One region of the Streptomyces doebereineriae genome, then DNA from elsewhere that is predicted to be linked to it. Evidence: predicted binding sites of a transcription regulator. Region 1 holds the regulator's gene; the other holds the start of a gene.
What was found. The regulator HrcA, encoded in region 1, represses chaperone genes, less so after heat shock. The targets are predictions, from matches to a motif close to TTNGCACTCNGNNNNNCNGAGTGCNAA.

Region 1 (5,820 bases):
CTCGCGCCCTTCGACGGCGGAGTGCGCTGCACCCTCGCCTCCGCCGGACATCCGCTGCCGCTGCTGCTCGGATCGGATGGCGAGGTCCGCACCACCGCGCGGCCGCAGACCCTGCTCGGGGTCGTCGAGGACGAGACGTACACCAGTGAGACCTTCGAGCTGCGGCCCGGTGACAGCCTGCTGTGTGTCACCGACGGGGTGACCGAGCGGCGCAGCGGCTCCCGGCAGTTCGACGACGAGGACGGCCTCGCGGACGCGCTGGCCGGCTGCGCGGGGCTGGACGCCGAGCTGATCGCGGAGCGGATCAAGCGGCTGGTCCACGAGTTCGGGGCGCGGCCGCCGGAGGACGATCTGGCGTTGCTGGTGCTGCAGGCGGAGTAGGTGTCCGCCGGGGTGCGGGACAATGGAGGACATGCCTTCCGCACTCCCCGACGGCGAACCCGTCCCCGACGACGGTTCACTCCCCGCGTCCGCGCTCACCGGGTCCGCCGACCGCCCTCTCGGCTTCTATCTGCACGTCCCGTACTGCGCGACGCGCTGCGGCTACTGCGACTTCAACACCTACACCGCGACCGAGCTGCGCGGTTCGGGCGGGGTGCTGGCCTCCCGCGACAACTACGCGGAGACGCTGATCGACGAGATCCGCCTGGCGCGGAAGGTCCTCGGCGACGACCCGCGCCCGGTCCGCACGGTGTTCGTCGGCGGCGGTACGCCCACGCTGCTGGCCGCCGGGGACCTCGTACGGATGCTGGGGGCGATCCGTGACGAGTTCGGGCTGGCCGCGGACGCGGAGGTGACGACCGAAGCGAACCCGGAGTCGGTGGACCCGGCGTATCTGGCCGAGCTGCGGGCGGGCGGCTTCAACCGGGTGTCCTTCGGGATGCAGAGCGCGCGGCAGCATGTGCTGAAGGTGCTGGACCGTACGCACACCCCTGGGCGGCCGGAGGCGTGCGTGGCGGAGGCGCGGGCGGCGGGGTTCTCGCATGTCAACCTGGATCTGATCTACGGCACGCCCGGGGAGTCGGACGACGACTGGCGGGCGTCCCTGGAGGCGGCGATCGGGGCCGGACCGGATCATGTGTCGGCGTACGCGCTGATCGTCGAGGAGGGCACCCAGCTGGCTCGTCGCATCCGTCGGGGCGAGGTGCCGATGACGGACGACGACGTGCACGCGGATCGGTATCTGATCGCGGACTCGGTGCTGGCGGAGGCCGGGTTCGACTGGTACGAGGTGTCGAACTGGGCCACGTCCGAGGCGGGCCGGTGCCTGCACAACGAGCTGTACTGGCGGGGCGCGGACTGGTGGGGGGCCGGGCCCGGGGCCCACTCGCACGTGGGCGGGGTTCGTTGGTGGAACGTGAAGCATCCCGGGGCCTACGCGGCGGCGCTGGCCTCCGGGAAGTCTCCGGGAGCAGGGCGTGAGCTGCTGTCGGACGAGGACCGGCGGGTCGAGCGGATTCTGCTGGAGCTGAGGCTGCGGGAGGGTGCGCCACTGTCGCTGCTGCGCGAGGAGGGCCTGGCAGCTTCTCGGCGTGCGCTGGGGGAGGGCCTGCTCGAGGAGGCGCCCTACGGGGAGGGCCGGGCTGTACTGACGCTCCGGGGGCGGCTGCTGGCGGACGCGGTGGTGCGGGATCTGGTGGACTGAGCGAACCGGCGGGGCAGGTTCTTTAAGGATGTCCTAGGGCGCCGTGACGAAGTCGATCAGTTCCTCCACCCGGCCCAGCAGCTCCGGCTCCAGGTCCTTGTAGGACCCCACCCGCTTCAGGATCGCCTGCCACACCGCGCCCGTGTTCTCCGACGGCCAGCCCAGGGCTTTGCACACGCCCGTCTTCCAGTCCTGGCCGTGCGGTACCCGGGGCCACGCCTCGATGCCCAGGGAGGACGGCTTCACCGCCTCCCAGATGTCGATGTACGGATGGCCGACGACCAGGGCGTGTTCGCTCGTCACCTCCTGTGCGATGCGCCACTCCTTCGTGCCGGGGAGCAGGTGGTCGACCAGGACGCCGAGGCGGGCGTCCGGGCCCGGCGCGAACTCGGCCACGATCGACGGGAGGTCGTCCACGCCCTCCAGGTACTCCACGACCACGCCCTCGATGCGCAGGTCGTCGCCCCAGACCTTCTCCACCAGCTCCGCGTCGTGGCGGCCCTCGACGTAGATACGGCCCGCGCGGGCCACGCGTGCGCGGGCGCCGGGGACGGCCACCGAGCCGGACGCGGTACGGGTGGGTCGTACAGCAGCGCCCGAAGCGCCCGACGGCTTCACCAGCGTCACCACCCGGCCCTCCAGGAGGAAACCGCGCGGCTCCAGCGGGAACACCCGGTGCTTGCCGAAGCGGTCCTCCAGCGTCACCGTGCCCGCCTCGCAGCGGATCACCGCTCCGCAGAAGCCCGTCCCCGGCTCCTCGACCACCAGGCCGGGCTCGGCGGGGACCTCCGGCACCGCCTTGGGCTTCTTCCACGGAGGGGTCAGGTCGGCGGAGTACTGGCGCATTCGGATGACGATAGGAGAAGCGGCTCGGGAGTCATCACGACACGCCGAAGCGGGCCGCGAGCGCGTCCCGCTGCGCCCGGACGAACGCCGCGTCCACCACCGCTCCGTGACCGGGCACGTACAGCGCGTCCTCGCCGCCCAGGTCCAGCAGCCGGTCCAGCGCGGCGGACCAGTGCGACGGTACGGCGTCCGGGCCGGCCTGCGGTTCGCCCGACTCCTCGACCAGGTCGCCGCAGAAGACGACCTCCGGGGAGCCGGGGACGAGGACGGCGAGGTCGTGGGCCGTGTGGCCGGGGCCGACGTTCGCCAGCAGCGCCTGGCGGCCGCCGCCGAGGTCGAGCGTCCACTCGCCGGAGACGTGGTGCCGGGGCGAGACGAGGGCGTCCACCGCCTCGTCGGCCACCTCCGGGGCCAGTCCGTTGCGCAGCGCGTCCGCCCGCAGCTCCGCGCGGCCCAGCCGTCCCCTCAGCACCGTCTCCACGCCCACCGCGCCGAACACCTCCGCGCCAGCGAACGCCGCCGCCCCGAAGACATGATCGAAGTGGGGGTGGGTGAGCGCGAGATGGGTCACACGTTGGCCGGCGAGTTCCTCGGCCTGTGCGCGCAGGCGGGCGCCCTCCGCGAGGCCGGAGCCGGAATCGATCAGCAGGGCCGTCCCCTCGCCGATCACCAGGCCCGCCGTGCAGTCCCAGCCGGGCAGCCGGCACCGCCCCACCCCGGTCGCGACCCGCTCCCACCCCAGCTCTTCCCAAGTCACCGTCATACCGCGACGCTAGCCCTACAACCCGTCACGCCGGGACCAGCCTTGCCCAGGGACTACCCCACCGCCGTACACTGGCCGGGGAGCGCTGGCACTCGGACGGACAGAGTGCCAGGCGAGGCGCCAAGGGAACGACTTCTGGAGGTGTGCGCGATGCTGAGTGAACGCAGGCTCCAGGTGCTGCGCGCCATCGTCCAGGACTATGTCGGCACCGAGGAGCCGGTCGGGTCGAAGGCCCTGACCGAGCGGCACAACCTCGGCGTCTCCCCGGCGACCGTCCGCAACGACATGGCGGCCCTGGAGGACGAGGGGTTCATCGCCCAGCCGCACACCAGTGCCGGGCGGATCCCGACCGACAAGGGCTATCGGCTGTTCGTCGACAAGCTGGCGGGCGTCAAGCCGATGACCGCGCCGGAGCGGCGCGCCATCCAGAACTTCCTCGACGGCGCGGTCGACCTCGACGACGTCGTGGCCAGGACCGTGCGGCTGCTCGCGCAGCTGACCCGGCAGGTCGCCGTCGTGCAGTACCCGTCCCTGACCCGCTCGACCGTGCGGCATGTGGAACTGCTCTCGCTCGCCCCCGCGCGCGTGATGCTCGTGCTGATCACGGACACCGGCCGGGTCGAGCAGCGCATGGTCGACTGCCCGGCGCCCTTCGGGGAGGCCTCGCTGGCCGATCTGCGGGCCCGGCTCAACAGCAGGGTCGCGGGGCGGCGGTTCGCCGATGTGCCGCGACTGGTCGAGGACCTGCCCGAAGGCTTCGACGTCGAGGACAGGGGTACGGTCACGACAGTGCTCTCCACTCTCCTGGAGACACTCGTCGAGGAGAACGAGGAGCGGCTGATGATCGGCGGCACCGCCAATCTCACCCGCTTCGGACATGACTTTCCCCTCACCATCCGGCCCGTCCTGGAGGCTCTGGAGGAGCAGGTCGTCCTCCTCAAACTCCTTGGCGAGGCGGGGGATTCGGGCATGACCGTACGCATCGGTCACGAGAACGCCTACGAGGGACTCAACTCCACTTCAGTGGTGTCGGTCGGCTACGGTTCGGGCAACGAGGCAGTCGCCAAGCTCGGCGTGGTCGGACCGACCCGCATGGATTACCCGGGAACGATGGGAGCGGTACGCGCAGTGGCACGGTACGTCGGACAGATCCTGGCGGAGTCGTAAGTGGCCACGGACTACTACGCCGTTCTCGGCGTGCGCCGCGACGCGTCGCAGGATGAGATCAAGAAGGCGTTCCGTCGGCTCGCACGCGAGCTGCACCCGGACGTCAACCCGGATCCGAAGACCCAGGAGCGGTTCAAGGAGATCAACGCCGCCTACGAGGTGTTGTCGGACCCGCAGAAGAAGCAGGTCTACGACCTCGGTGGCGACCCGCTCTCGCAGGCCGGCGGCGGTGGCGCGGGCGGCTTCGGGGCCGGTGGGTTCGGGAACTTCTCGGACATCATGGACGCGTTCTTCGGTACGGCGTCGCAGCGGGGTCCGCGCTCGCGCACCCGGCGCGGCCAGGACGCGATGATCCGTCTCGAGATCGAGCTCGACGAGGCGGCCTTCGGCACCACGAAGGACATCCAGGTCGACACGGCGATCGTCTGCACCACCTGCAGCGGTGAGGGCGCGGCGCCGGGGACCTCCGCTCAGACGTGTGACATGTGCCGCGGTCGCGGTGAGGTGTCGCAGGTGACGCGGTCCTTCCTGGGCCAGGTCATGACGTCCCGGCCGTGCCCGCAGTGCCAGGGCTTCGGCACCGTGGTCCCGACCCCGTGCCCGGAGTGCGCCGGCGACGGCCGGGTCCGCTCGCGCCGCACGCTGACCGTGAAGATCCCGGCCGGTGTGGACAACGGCACGCGGATCCAGCTCGCGGGTGAGGGCGAGGTCGGTCCCGGTGGCGGTCCCGCCGGTGACCTCTACGTCGAGATCCACGAACTCCCGCACTCGCAGTTCCAGCGGCGCGGCGACGATCTGCACTGCACGGTCACGCTCCCGATGACGGCGGCGTCGCTCGGCACGAAGGTGCCGCTGGAGACGCTGGACGGCATGGAGGAGGTCGACATTCGGCCCGGTACCCAGTCCGGCCAGTCGATCCCGCTGCACAGCCGGGGCGTCACCCACCTGCGCGGCGGCGGCCGGGGCGACCTCATCGTCCACGTCGAGGTCCAGACCCCGAGCAAGCTGGACCCCGAGCAGGAGCGCCTGCTGCGCGAGCTGGCGAAGCTGCGCGGCGAGGAACGGCCCACGGGGCAGTTCCAGCCCGGGCAGCAGGGGCTGTTCTCCCGGTTGAAGGATGCGTTCAACGGCCGTACGTGAGCTGTGGGACGACTGCCGGGGGTCCGGGGGTCGTCCCCCGGGCAGACACAGTCAGCCGGGGCAGCAGGGGCTGTTCTCCCGGTTGAAGGACGCGTTCAACGGTCGTACGTGAGCTGTCGAAGGCCCGATTCGGACTTGTTCGGAGGACGTGACAACATGCCGTCATGTCCTCCGCGCTGACCGGTCTCTTCCGTCATCCGATCGTGCAGGCCCCCATGGCGGGCGGCGTCTCCGTGCCGCGGCTCGCCGCCGCCGTGTC
Region 2 (5,820 bases), on a different contig from region 1:
CGACGATGCCGGAGACGAAGTCCGAGGAGAACTCCTTCAGGTCGGCGTCGATGAAACAGACGATGTCCCCCGAGGTGGCGAGCAGGGAACGCCACAGGACCTCGCCCTTGCCGGGCACGGCGGGTATGCGCGGGAGGATGTCGTCGCGGTGGACGACCCGCGCACCGGCCGCGGCGGCGACCTCGGACGTGCGGTCGGTGGATCCCGAGTCGACGACGACGATCTCGTCGACGAGCGGGACCTGCTGCATGAGGTCATGACGGATCACGGAGACGATGTCACCGACCGTCTCCTCCTCGTTGAGCGCGGGCAGGACAACACTGACCGTCCGGCCCGTGCCCCGCTTCGCCGCCATGATCCTGTGCAGCGGGCGATCGGTCACGGACCAGGAACGCGTGGCCAGCCAGCGCTCGACTTCGTTCAGCACAGTGCGCGGCTCCTCTGCCTTTGATCCATCTCGCGGTTCGGACGTCTCTCTCAACTGTCCTGGCCGTCGGTTACAGTCTTGAACAACGCGGATGACCATCGCATGTCCTGGGTGGCCCGCTGTTCACAACTTCATACCGCTCATCCAGAGGGGCAGAGGGATACGGCCCGATGAAGCCCCGGCAACCCTCCAGTCGGTTCTCGTAGCGATCGCTGACGATCGTTTCCGCGAGGCTCCCGACTCGGGAAGGTGCCAAATCCGTCTCACGGCGAGATGCGTCGTGAGGAAGATGAGGAGAAAGGGCCTCGCCTCCATGGCTGTGCAGACTGTTGCAAGCACCACGAACTCCGTCGATCTGGGTCCCGCCGCGGCGCTGAGCTGCCGCGAATGCGGCCACCGCGTCCCGCTCGGTCCGGTCTTCGCCTGCGAGGAGTGTTTCGGCCCGCTCGAGATCGCGTACGACTTCTCGGCCTACGACACCGAGGAGCTCCGCAAGCAGATCGAGGCGGGCCCCGCGAACATCTGGCGCTACGCCCCGCTGCTGCCCGTCCCCGCGGACGTGGCGGACAAGCCGAACATCAACCCCGGCTGGACCAAGCTCGTCAAGGCCGACAACCTCGCCCGCGAGCTGGGTGTCGACGCCGGCAAGCTCTTCGTGAAGGACGACTCCGGCAACCCGACGCACTCCTTCAAGGACCGGGTCGTCGCCCAGGCCATCGAGGCCGCTCGCGCCTTCGACTTCACCACCCTCTCCTGCTCCTCCACCGGCAACCTCGCCGGCGCCGTGGGTGCCGCCGCGGCCCGGGCCGGGTTCCGATCCTGCGTGTTCATCCCGCACGACCTGGAGCAGGGCAAGGTCGTGATGGCCGCGATCTACGGCGGCGAGCTCGTCGGCATCGAGGGCAACTACGACGACGTGAACCGCTTCTGCTCCGAGCTGATCGGCGACCCGGCCGGCGAGGGCTGGGGTTTCGTCAACGTCAACCTGCGGCCGTACTACGCGGAGGGGTCCAAGACCCTGGCGTACGAGATCTGCGAGCAGCTGGGCTGGCAGCTCCCCGACCAGCTGGTCGTGCCGATCGCCTCCGGCTCGCAGCTCACGAAGATCGACAAGGGTCTGCAGGAGCTGATCAAGCTCGGGCTCGTCGAGGACAAGCCGTACAAGATCTTCGGCGCGCAGGCCGAGGGGTGCTCGCCGGTGTCGGTCGCGTACAAGGCGGGCCACGACGTGGTCCGGCCCCAGAAGCCGAACACCATCGCCAAGTCCCTCGCGATCGGGAACCCGGCGGACGGTCCGTACGTGCTGGACATCGCGCGTCGCACCGGTGGTGCGGTGGAGGACGTGAACGACGAGCAGGTCGTCGACGCGATCAAGCTGCTCGCGCGGACCGAGGGGATCTTCGCGGAGACCGCGGGTGGCGTGACCGTCGGCGTGGCGAAGAAGCTGATCGAGAACGGTCTGCTGGATCCCTCGCTGACGACCGTCGTGCTGAACACCGGTGATGGTCTGAAGACGCTGGACGCGGTGGCGGGTACGGGTCTCACCGCCACGATCCGCCCCAACCTGGATTCGTTCCGCGAGGCCGGCCTCGCGTAGTCGCCGCGGCCGCTGAAAGCCCTCACCCCGACCGGAGGTCCTGAAACATGAGCGTTTCCGTCCGTATCCCCACCATCCTGCGCACCTACACCGGCGGGCAGGCCGAGGTGCAGGCCGAGGGCGCGACCCTCGCCGACGTCATCGCCGATCTGGAGAAGAACCACACCGGTATCGCCGCGCGCGTTCTCGACGACCAGGGCAAGCTGCGGCGGTTCGTCAATGTGTACGTCAACGACGACGATGTGCGCTTCGAGCAGGGGCTGGAGACGGCGACGCCCGACGGGGCCGGCGTCTCGATCATTCCGGCCGTCGCCGGCGGGTGACCGTATGACTGGTCATTACCTTCGGTAACGGTAATTACCGAGTGTTCATCGGATTGCCCCCTCCGCTTGAGAAGCGGAGGGGGCAATTCTCTATGGTTGAGCGCGGTACAGTTGGGGAAGCAGCGGCTTTCTTCTTGCCGCGTGCATATGAGTTCTCGCTCCACATGCGATGAGAAGTAGCCAAAGTGTGCGCGTCTTAAGTGCCTTATGTGTCTTTTATGGGGCCCGACTTGCCCCGAATTCAGGCGAATTCTCACTACATTCCGGACCCCTTCCGTCCAGAATTCTCGTCCGATTGACCTGTTGCAGACGGCAGTTGGACAGATACATTCAGCCGCGGTCGACGCGTTCCGGCGCACGCCCCCAACCATGTGGGGGGTGAGGTCTGACCCGGATCCACGAAGTGTGGATCCGTGCAAGGGCCAGTAATAGGGGAGTTAGGCATGGCTCAGGGCACCGTCAAGTGGTTCAACGCGGAGAAGGGGTACGGCTTCATCGCGGTCGACGGTGGTGCGGATGTATTCGTCCACTACAGCGCGATTCAGATGGACGGCTACCGCACCCTTGAAGAGGGCCAGCGGGTCGAGTTCGAGATCTCGCAAGGTCAGAAGGGGCCGCAGGCGGACATGGTTCGCCTGGCGACCGGCTGAAGCACGCGCCGGGTAACAACAGCGTCGTTCTTCTGTTCTTCTTCGAAGGGCTCGTCCCCCATAGGGAGTCATGGGGTACGGGCCCTTCGGCATGCCCGGGGCCGGCCCGTACGGGCCGGTAGCGAGCTGTCTCCGGTGCTCGGTGTCCTGCCCGATACACGAGAGGCGCTTGCACTCGACCATGCCGAGTGCTAATCATTGGCGTTAGCACTCTGAAGGTGAGAGTGACAAAGATGGACCGGGTCGGTGAGGCCCGCAGGCCTTGTGGGGCAAGGATCCACAGGCCGGCGAGCCGTCCGTCGCGGGCGCGGGCGCGGTCCGAAGGAATCACCCCCAGTCCTGGAGGGACCACTTCACATGGCCAAGATCATCGCGTTCGACGAGGAGGCGCGGCGCGGCCTCGAGCGCGGCATGAACCAGCTCGCGGACGCCGTCAAGGTGACGCTCGGCCCCAAGGGCCGCAACGTCGTCCTCGAGAAGAAGTGGGGCGCCCCCACGATCACCAACGATGGTGTCTCCATCGCCAAGGAGATCGAGCTCGAGGACCCGTACGAGAAGATCGGCGCCGAGCTGGTCAAGGAAGTCGCCAAGAAGACGGACGACGTCGCCGGTGACGGTACGACCACCGCGACCGTGCTCGCCCAGGCCCTGGTCAAGGAAGGCCTGCGCAACGTAGCCGCCGGCGCCAACCCCATGGCCCTCAAGCGCGGTATCGAGAAGGCCGTCGAGGCCGTCTCCGCCGCCCTGCTCGAGCAGGCCAAGGATGTCGAGACCAAGGAGCAGATCGCCTCCACGGCCTCCATCTCCGCCGCCGACACCCAGATCGGCGAGCTCATCGCCGAGGCGATGGACAAGGTCGGCAAGGAAGGCGTCATCACCGTCGAGGAGTCCCAGACCTTCGGTCTGGAGCTGGAGCTCACCGAGGGTATGCGCTTCGACAAGGGCTACATCTCGGCGTACTTCGCCACCGACATGGAGCGGATGGAGGCGTCGCTCGACGACCCGTACATCCTCATCGCCAACTCCAAGATCGGCTCCGTCAAGGACCTGCTCCCGCTCCTGGAGAAGGTCATGCAGTCGGGCAAGCCGCTGCTGATCATCGCCGAGGACGTCGAGGGCGAGGCCCTGTCGACCCTGGTCGTCAACAAGATCCGTGGCACCTTCAAGTCCGTCGCCGTCAAGGCCCCGGGCTTCGGTGACCGCCGCAAGGCGATGCTGAACGACATCGCCATCCTCACCGGCGGCGAGGTCATCTCCGAGGAGGTCGGCCTCAAGCTGGAGAACACCTCCATCGACCTTCTGGGCCGTGCCCGCAAGGTCGTCATCACCAAGGACGAGACCACCATCGTCGACGGTGCCGGCTCCTCCGAGCAGGTTCAGGGCCGGGTCAACCAGATCCGCGCCGAGATCGAGAACAGCGACTCGGACTACGACCGCGAGAAGCTCCAGGAGCGCCTGGCGAAGCTCGCCGGTGGCGTCGCCGTCATCAAGGCCGGTGCCGCGACCGAGGTCGAGCTCAAGGAGCGCAAGCACCGCATCGAGGACGCCGTTCGCAACGCGAAGGCGGCCGTCGAGGAGGGCATCGTCGCCGGTGGTGGCGTGGCCCTCATCCAGGCCTCCTCGGTCTTCGAGAAGCTGGACCTGGAGGGTGACGAGCTGACCGGCGCCAACGCCGTGAAGCTGGCCCTGGAGGCCCCGCTCAAGCAGATCGCCGTCAACGGTGGTCTCGAGGGTGGCGTCATCGTCGAGAAGGTGCGCAACCTGCCCGTCGGCCACGGCCTGAACGCCGCGACCGGTGAGTACGTCGACATGATCGCCGAAGGCATCATCGACCCGGCGAAGGTCACGCGCTCTGCCCTGCAGAACGCCGCCTCCATCGCCGCGCTGTTCCTCACCACCGAGGCCGTCATCGCCGACAAGCCGGAGAAGGCGGGCGCTGCCCCGGCCGGCGGCGGCATGCCGGGCGGTGACATGGACTTCTGATCGACCCCCGGCCGCCAGGCCTGACGGTTGATCAACGTCCTTCCCGGGGGCGGCACTTCCTGGAAACAGGGATGGCCGCCCCCGGTCTTTTCCTGCGCTATGCTTGATCACGAGCCGCTCGACGTGAACTCCCGTCGGTCGACTACGCGTTGGTGGTCCAAGGAAAGACGCCCCGCTTCCTGCGGGGAGATGCAGGTGCAAGGCCTGCCCGGCGCTCGACACGAAGCCCGTCCCACGATGGTGGGGCGGGCTTCTTTCATGCGCGGCCTCCATGCGTGGCCGGAGTCACAGCGCCCCGGGAAATCCTGAGCGGGATGAGGCGGTTGGCACCTGGGTAGTGTCCATGCGCATGCACATACCGAGGAGTACTGCCACGTGACCGCCCCCGCCACCTCCCGCGCCGCCGAGATCCTCTCCCGCCCGGCCCACATCAACGGCCTGACCGTCCCGAACCGCATCGTGATGGCGCCGATGACCCGGCACTTCTCCCCGGGCGGCATCCCCGGCGCGGACGTGGCGTCGTACTACTCCCGCCGCGCGGCCGCCGGAGTCGGCCTGATCGTCACCGAGGGCACCTACGTCGGCCACGAGTCGGCCGGGAACAGCGACAGCGTCCCGCGCTTCCACGGCGAGGAGCAGCTGGCGGGCTGGGCGAAGGTCGCCGAGCAGGTGCACGCGGCGGGCGGCACCATCGTCCCGCAGCTGTGGCACATCGGCATGGTCCGCGAGCAGGGCCAGCAGCCCTACGCCGACGCCCCCGCCGTCGGCCCCTCCGGCCTGCGCCTCGGCTCCGACGAGCCCACCGGTAAGGCGATGACCCAGCGCGACCTGGACGACGTC

Region 2: a site for HrcA is predicted at 3,166-3,192, ahead of groL (chaperonin GroEL). Genes of this name have one in related genera too.

What each region holds. Positions count from the first base shown of each region.
Region 1 is NZ_JAVREZ010000009.1:302,777-308,596, reverse strand. Features, by position in the region: gene RNB18_RS26620 (SpoIIE family protein phosphatase) at 1-381, shown strand, start outside; gene hemW (radical SAM family heme chaperone HemW) at 413-1,645, shown strand; gene RNB18_RS26610 (DUF3097 domain-containing protein) at 1,679-2,491, opposite strand; gene RNB18_RS26605 (MBL fold metallo-hydrolase) at 2,526-3,254, opposite strand; gene hrcA (heat-inducible transcriptional repressor HrcA) at 3,405-4,421, shown strand; gene dnaJ (molecular chaperone DnaJ) at 4,422-5,561, shown strand; gene RNB18_RS26590 (nitronate monooxygenase) at 5,726-5,820, shown strand, end outside.
Region 2 is NZ_JAVREZ010000014.1:109,624-115,443, reverse strand. Features, by position in the region: gene RNB18_RS33705 (glucosyl-3-phosphoglycerate synthase) at 1-427, opposite strand, end outside; SAM riboswitch class I at 565-723, shown strand; gene thrC (threonine synthase) at 741-2,024, shown strand; gene RNB18_RS33695 (ubiquitin-like small modifier protein 1) at 2,072-2,347, shown strand; gene RNB18_RS33690 (cold-shock protein) at 2,791-2,997, shown strand; gene groL (chaperonin GroEL) at 3,355-4,980, shown strand; gene RNB18_RS33680 (NADH:flavin oxidoreductase) at 5,356-5,820, shown strand, end outside.